DNA from 3 places in the Simplicispira piscis genome. Region 2 is predicted to be linked to each of the others. Evidence: predicted binding sites of a transcription regulator. Region 2 holds the regulator's gene; each other region holds the start of a gene.
The links. The regulator sigma-54, encoded in region 2, starts transcription at its own class of promoters, with help from an activator protein. The targets are predictions, from matches to a motif close to TGGCANGNAANCTGCTTT.
Positions count from the first base shown of each region.

Region 1: a site for sigma-54 is predicted at 1,364-1,381, ahead of nirB (nitrite reductase large subunit NirB). Genes of this name have one in related genera too.
Region 3: a site for sigma-54 is predicted at 990-1,007, ahead of ACYVOC_RS15715 (pilin). Genes of this name have one in related genera too.

Region 1 is NZ_BAAGQN010000010.1:24,833-27,099, forward strand. Features, by position in the region: gene nirB (nitrite reductase large subunit NirB) at 1-1,295, opposite strand, end outside; gene ACYVOC_RS06295 (DUF4148 domain-containing protein) at 1,629-1,925, opposite strand; gene ACYVOC_RS06300 (DUF4148 domain-containing protein) at 1,996-2,267, opposite strand, start outside.
Region 2 is NZ_BAAGQN010000013.1:9,235-11,501, forward strand. Features, by position in the region: gene lptB (LPS export ABC transporter ATP-binding protein) at 1-187, shown strand, start outside; gene ACYVOC_RS07425 (RNA polymerase factor sigma-54) at 387-1,955, shown strand; gene ACYVOC_RS07430 (M20 aminoacylase family protein) at 2,138-2,267, shown strand, end outside.
Region 3 is NZ_BAAGQN010000022.1:29,381-31,647, forward strand. Features, by position in the region: gene ACYVOC_RS15710 (MBL fold metallo-hydrolase) at 62-853, shown strand; gene ACYVOC_RS15715 (pilin) at 1,073-1,600, shown strand; gene ACYVOC_RS15720 (TfpX/TfpZ family type IV pilin accessory protein) at 1,717-2,267, shown strand, end outside.

The DNA.
Region 1 (2,267 bases), on a different contig from region 2:
GCGGCGGCCTTGTTGTGGCCCTGGTGGCCGGCGTCGCCCATGTTGGATTCGCCAAACATCAGCTTGTCGCGGATGTCGCCGACGGGGCGGGCGTCGCGCAGCAGCTTGAAGTACCAGCTGCCATCCACCGTGTCGCCATACAGGCAAGCGCCTATAAGCTTGTCGTCCTTGAGCACCAGTTTCTTGTACACGCCGCCGCTCGGGTCGCTCATGACGATCTCCTCGGTGCCCGCGCCGCCCTGGAAGTCCCCGGCCGAGAACAGGTCGATGCCCGTCACCTTGAGCTTGGTGGACGTGAGCGAGCCCTGGTAGCGGCCAATGCCAAACTCCGCTAGGTGGTTGGCCAACACGCGGGCCTGCTCGAACAGCGGCGCCACCAGACCGTAGGCAATGCCCCGGTGCGCCGCGCACTCGCCCACGGCGTAGATGCGCGCGTCGGTGGTGGTTTGTAGCGTGTCGCTCACCACAATGCCACGGTTCACGTGCAGGCGCATCTTTTCGGCGAGCTGCGTGTTGGGGCGGATGCCCACGGCCATCACCACCAGGTCGGCGGGCACCTCGGTGCCGTCCTTGAATTGCACGGCCCGGACCCGTTGTTTCGACGGGGCCTCTTCCCCGTCTGCACGGCCGTTCTCGTTGCCCAGCAGCGCAGCAGTTTGGCCCTGCATGAGGAACTGCATGCCGCGCTCGGCCAGCGACTTTTGCAGCATCTTGCCGGCCACGCTGTCGAGCTGGCGCTCCATGAGCCATTCGCTGGCGTGCACCACGGTCACCTGCATGCCGCGTTTCATCAGGCCATTGGCGGCCTCCAGGCCCAGCAAGCCGCCGCCGATGACCACCGCGTGCTGGTAGGTGGCGGCGGCGTCGATCATGGCCTGCGTGTCGGCAATGTCGCGGTAGGCCAGCACGCCGTCGAGCTCCTTGCCCGGCAAGGGCAGGATGAACGGGTTGGAGCCCGTGGCGAGGATAAGGCGGTCGTATTCGGCGCTGATCTGCTCGCCCGCTGCGCTGGTGCCGTGCACCACGCGGTGCACGCGGTCTACATCGGTGACCGTGCAGCCCGTGTGCAGGGTGATACCGTTGTCCTGGTACCAGGACCAGTCGTTGAGGATGATCTCGTCCACCGTCTGCTCCCCCGCCAGCACGGGCGAGAGCAGGATGCGGTTGTAGTTCGGGTGCGGCTCGGCGCCGAACACCGTGATGTCGTACAGGTCGGGTGCGATCTTGAGCAGCTCTTCGAGCGTGCGCACACCGGCCATTCCGTTGCCTACCATGACCAGCCTGGGTTTTTTCATCGGAGCCCCTCCCTGGGCAATTGCATTGCAGAACATGGGCGCGTTGGATGTGCGCCTGTATGCACTGCAATGCAATGACCGTGCCAGCGATGAAATGCTTGTGTGCTTTGTCTATGGGTACAGGAGTGCGCACCCTGGCAGTGCGGTAGGCCAGAACCGTGCGGTGCCTGAGGCGTTTGCACCATGCTGGGGTGCTGTGCCAGCGCCTGGTGCGTCGCAAGGTGCGTCTGCGCCATGGCGGCGCACATACCGAGAGAGAAAGCGAAAAGCCCGCACCGTTTGCACGGTGCGGGCCTTGTAGGGCGCCAGAATTCTGGCGTCGGAATGCAGTGTTTAGCTGCGGTTGCCGGTGGCGATCAGGCCTGCACGGGCGGCGGTCACGGCCTCTGCACGCACAGCGGTGCGGTCCTGGGTGCTGACAGCGCGGGCTGCGTGGTCGGCCACAGGGCCCTTGGCAAAGCTAGCCAGTGCCTGCTGACCTTCGGCGCGCACATCGGCGCTGCTGCGGGTGGACTGGACGCGGGCTTCGAAGTCGGTGCCGTACAGGTCGCCATTGAGTTCAGCGGCTTGTGCGCCGATCGAGGCAAAAGCGGCAACGGCGGCAATGGAGAGGATGCGTGCGGTGTTCATGGTGGTGTCCTTGATACAAAAAATGGTGGGGTGCTCAAGGCGCCTGCCAGGTCTGCAGGCGCCGGGGTTTTTAGCTGCGGTTGCCAGTGGCGATCAGGCCTGCACGGGCGGCGGTCACGGCCTCTGCACGCACAGCGGTGCGGTCCTGGGTGCTGACAGCGCGGGCTGCGTGGTCGGCCACAGGGCCCTTGGCAAAGCTAGCCAGTGCCTGCTGACCTTCGGCGCGCACATCGGCGCTGCTGCGGGTGGACTGGACGCGGGCTTCGAAGTCGGTGCCGTACAGGTCGCCATTGAGTTCAGCGGCTTGTGCGCCGATCGAGGCAAAAGCGGCAACGGCGGCAA
Region 2 (2,267 bases):
TGGTTTCCTCAAGGAGCGCGGCATTGGCGTGCTCATCACCGACCACAACGTGCGTGAAACGCTGGGGATCTGCGACCACGCCTTCATCATCAGCGACGGGAATGTGCTGGCCCAGGGCACGCCGTCTGAAATCGTGGACAACGCCGAGGTGCGCCGCGTGTACCTGGGCGAGCATTTCCGGATGTGAGTGTGGCCCCCACGCTCCCTCACTTCGTGTGGTCACTGCCCCCCAAGGGGGCCGCGTTTTGCCTTGGGGGCGGCCCGGCGGCAAAACATAGCCCCCACGCTCCCTCACTTTGTGTGGTCGCTGCCCCCCAAGGGGGTCGCGTTTTGCCTTGGGGCGGCCGGGCGGCAAAACCATTGCTGGCCCGGGTGAAAGTGCTCTCATGAAGCCCGGTCTCTCACTGCGCGTTTCGCAGCATCTGGCACTGACGCCGCAGCTGCAGCAATCCATCCGCCTGCTGCAACTTTCCACGCAAGAGCTGTCGCAGGAAATCGAGCAGATGCTCGATGAAAACCCTTTCCTCGAACGCAATACGGAAGATGCGCCGCGCGAGGAGTTCGGTCTGGCCCAGTCCGACGTACCAGCACAAGGGGACGATGCGGCGGCTGAGGTTGCTATTTATTCAGGAGCTGATGGCGTAAGTACATCAAGCCTTGAAGGCAGAAATGATGCGGATTCTGTGGGTGCCTCCGATGAACCCGACTGGGGCGGCGACGGCACCACGGAGATGGCCGCAGACGATGGCGAATGGGGGGGCGACGCCCCTGCGCGCAACAACGGCAGCAGCGATGGCGACAGCGAAGCCGACGCTGCCGATTTGGCGCATGGCCATGAGTCGCTCACGGCATTTCTGCACCGACAGGCACTGGCGCTGCGCCTGTCGGCACTGGACCGGGCTGCGCTGCAATACCTGATCGAATCGTTGAACGACGACGGTTATCTGGAGGATTCCCTGGAATCCCTGGCCCTGGGGCTGGCAGGCGAGAGCGATCTGGAGCAGATCGAAGAGCTGGTGCACCGCTTCACCGTGGCGCTGCGGCTGCTGCAAAGTCTGGAGCCCTCCGGTGTGGGGGCGCGCAATCTGGCGGAATGCCTCACCCTGCAACTCCAGGCACTGCTCCAGGACGGCGTTGAAAATCCCAGCACAGTGCAGAACGCGCTGTGCATCTGTCGGCAACCGTTGGAGTTGCTGGCACGCCGTGATGTGCGCCGCCTCGTTGCGCTGTGTGGCACCAGCGAAGAGCGCACGCGCGCCGCCATGGCCCTGATCGCCCGGCTCGAACCGCGCCCCGGGCGTCGCTTTGCTGATGTGGAGCGCAACATCGTGATTCCCGATGTGCTCGTGACCCGTGTGGGCCGCAGTGGCCAGCAGTTCAATGTGCAGCTCAACCCCGATGTGATGCCGCGCCTGCGTGTGCACGACATCTATGCCGGAGCCCTGCGCGGCCACAAAGGGGGGGATGGACACCAGGCCTTGCAGCAGCGACTGCAGGAGGCGCGCTGGTTCATCAAGAACATCCAGCAGCGCTTTGACACCATCTTGCGTGTCTCGCGCGCCATCGTCGAGCGGCAGAAAAATTTTTTCGTGCATGGCGAACTGGCCATGCGGCCGCTGGTGTTGCGCGATATCGCCGACGAGCTGGGCCTGCATGAATCCACCATCTCGCGCGTGACCACGGCCAAATACATGGCCACGCCGCAGGGCACTTACGAGCTCAAGTATTTTTTCGGCTCGGGCCTGGGCACCGACACCGGCGGCAATGCGTCGAGCACGGCCGTGCGCGCGCTCATCAAGCAGTTCGTCGCCGCCGAAAACCCTGCCAAGCCGCTGTCCGACAACCAGTTGGCAGAAATGCTCAAGGAACAGGGCATCGAGTGTGCACGCCGCACCGTGGCCAAATACCGCGAAGCGCTCAAGATACCCACAACCACTTTGCGCAAGGCGCTGTAGACGCAGGTGCGCGGTGTTGGCGGGCCGATGACCGCGAACCAGCGGTTGCCGCGTGATGGCAAGGGCCCGTGGCGTCGCCGTGCTGGGGGTTGATAACCATTCGCCGTGCTGGGCAGAGTTTGCTCCTGGCCCACCTGCGTCCCTGGCATGGGTAGACTGTTGCGAAGAAGGAGCTACCGTCCATGAAAGTCATCGACTCCATCGCTGCCCAGGCAGCACTCATTGCTGCGGTGCGCCGCGACATCCACGCCCATCCCGAACTGTGCTTCGAGGAATTGCGCACCGCCGATCTGGTGGCGCAAAACCTGGCCG
Region 3 (2,267 bases), on a different contig from region 2:
GATCGTAGGCTTCGCACCTAGACATGAATGATTTGGAAACCGAATAAAGGCCGCAGCAACCATGAAAGTCCGCGTGCTGGGCTGCTCCGGGGCGATTGCCCGGGACTGCCGCACCACCTCGTTTCTGATCGATGGACGCATCCTCATCGATGCAGGGACAGGCGTGGGCGACCTCACCCTGGACGAAATGCAGGCCATCGACCATGTTTTTCTCACGCACTCGCACCTGGACCATATCGCCGCACTGCCGCTGATGCTGGACGCCATATCGTCCCGCCGCAGCAGCCCCGTGCAGGTGCACGCCTTGCAGGAGACCATCGCCGCACTGCAGGCCCATGTGTTCAACAATGTGATCTGGCCGGACTTCAGCCGTATCCCCAGTGATGCCGCTCCTTTTCTGCAATACCAGGCACTGGCCGCAGGGCAAACGCTGGAAGTGGCAGGCACCCGGCTAGAGGTGCTGCCCGCCTGCCATGCCGTCCCCGCCGTAGGCTACGCGGTGCAAGGGCCCCACGACTGGTGGGTGTTTAGCGGCGACACGGGCCGCAACCCCGCCTTCTGGCAGCGCATCAACCAGCTGCCCGTGGCCATGCTGGTCATCGAAACCGCCTTCAGCAACCGCGAGAGCGCCCTGGCAGAGCGCGCCCAGCACCTTGCCCCCCAAACCCTGGCGCTGGAACTGGCCCAACTCGACCCGGCCCGGTCGTTCCCCATCTACATCACCCATACCAAACCCTCAGAGACTGAACTCATCATGGAGGAGATTCGCCGCTTTGATGCGCGCACCCCGCATGGGTTTGCTGCGCCGCATGACATTCGGTGGCTGCAAGCGGGGGATGTGCTGGATGTGTAAGAAAAGATGCGGTTGGTGACAGATGTGAGAGACAAAAATGTCATTCACTGGAGTCGCAGAAGATAGTTGTTACGAAACAGGCCTGTCGAAGGCCGTTTGCTGTACTGGCAAGGTTTAGTTGTAACGACCCGTCTATTGGCATGGAATCTGCTGATTCAGTTTCGAACCTGAAGAATCGTCTGCAGGTTTTCATTTGCACTTGACTCCGAGGAGAAATATATGAAGCGTAATCTGCAAAAGGGTTTTACCCTGATCGAATTGATGATCGTTGTGGCGATTATTGGTATTTTGGCTGCTGTGGCCCTTCCTGCGTACCAGGACTACACTATTCGCGCCAAAATCTCCGAAGCGGTGATTGCAGGTTCCTCTGTGAAGAGCCTGTTCAGCGAAGCATTCCAGACCGACGGCATTGTTGGGCTTGATGCAGCAGCGACCGCCTATGCGGCCGTTCCTACAGCAGAAAAGACTTCCAAGTATGTCAAAGACATTACGACGACTGCCGGTACACCTTGGACCATCTCTGTGCAAGTTAAGGCAGATGGCCTTAACGGTATTCCTACGGGCCTAGATGGTCAGACGCTGACGTTCTCTCCAAACGTTGGTGGTGTTGTGCCGGTCGCTGCATCCAAGGGCGCTGTGGACTGGGCGTGTGCATCAGAAACCAAGATCACTGCCGACAAGCGCGTTTTGAAGAACGTGACGGTTGGTACGTTGAAAGCCAAGTACGCACCTTCTGAATGCCGTTAAGTCGACTTTTCTCTTTGCTTCGGTAAAGAGGGGAGATTTTTAGAAAACGCCCGCAATGCGGGCGTTTTTCATGGTGCTGAGGGTCGGCGCCGATATATTAGTTCTTGGGTTATTTCATGACAGATGCTCATAGTGCGCAGGTCTTCCCTGTCTCACCGCAGCGGTGGTTGAAATGGTTGCCAGTTTCACACCTGCTGCTTTCTCTGGCGGTTGCGTCAGGGATTGCACTTTTGGTTACTGTATTTTGGTTTCCGTCTCCATACCACTTGCTGGGAGGAGGAATGCGACTCTTCTGGGTGATGCTGGGGGTGGATATGGTGTGTGGGCCTTTGCTCACCTTGATTTTGATCCGGCCTGGAAAAACGCGACGGGCTTTGGCTGTTGACCTTGCCATGATTGTGTGCCTGCAATGGGGAGCCCTGGCTTATGGTGTGCATGCACTGGCCCTTTCACGACCTTTGGCAGTCGTGTACGAAGTTGATCGATTTCGCGTCATCAGCTACTTGGATGTCCCGGAAGAAGAAATGAAGGGCGCGCCAGTACCCGCATGGTTTACTCCGTGGAGTCTTCATGCACCAAAAATGCTGGGCTTGCGCAGTGCGCGCGGGCTGGATGAAAAGATGGCCAGCGTTGAGGCCGCTTTTCAGGGTGTAGATGCTGCACAGAG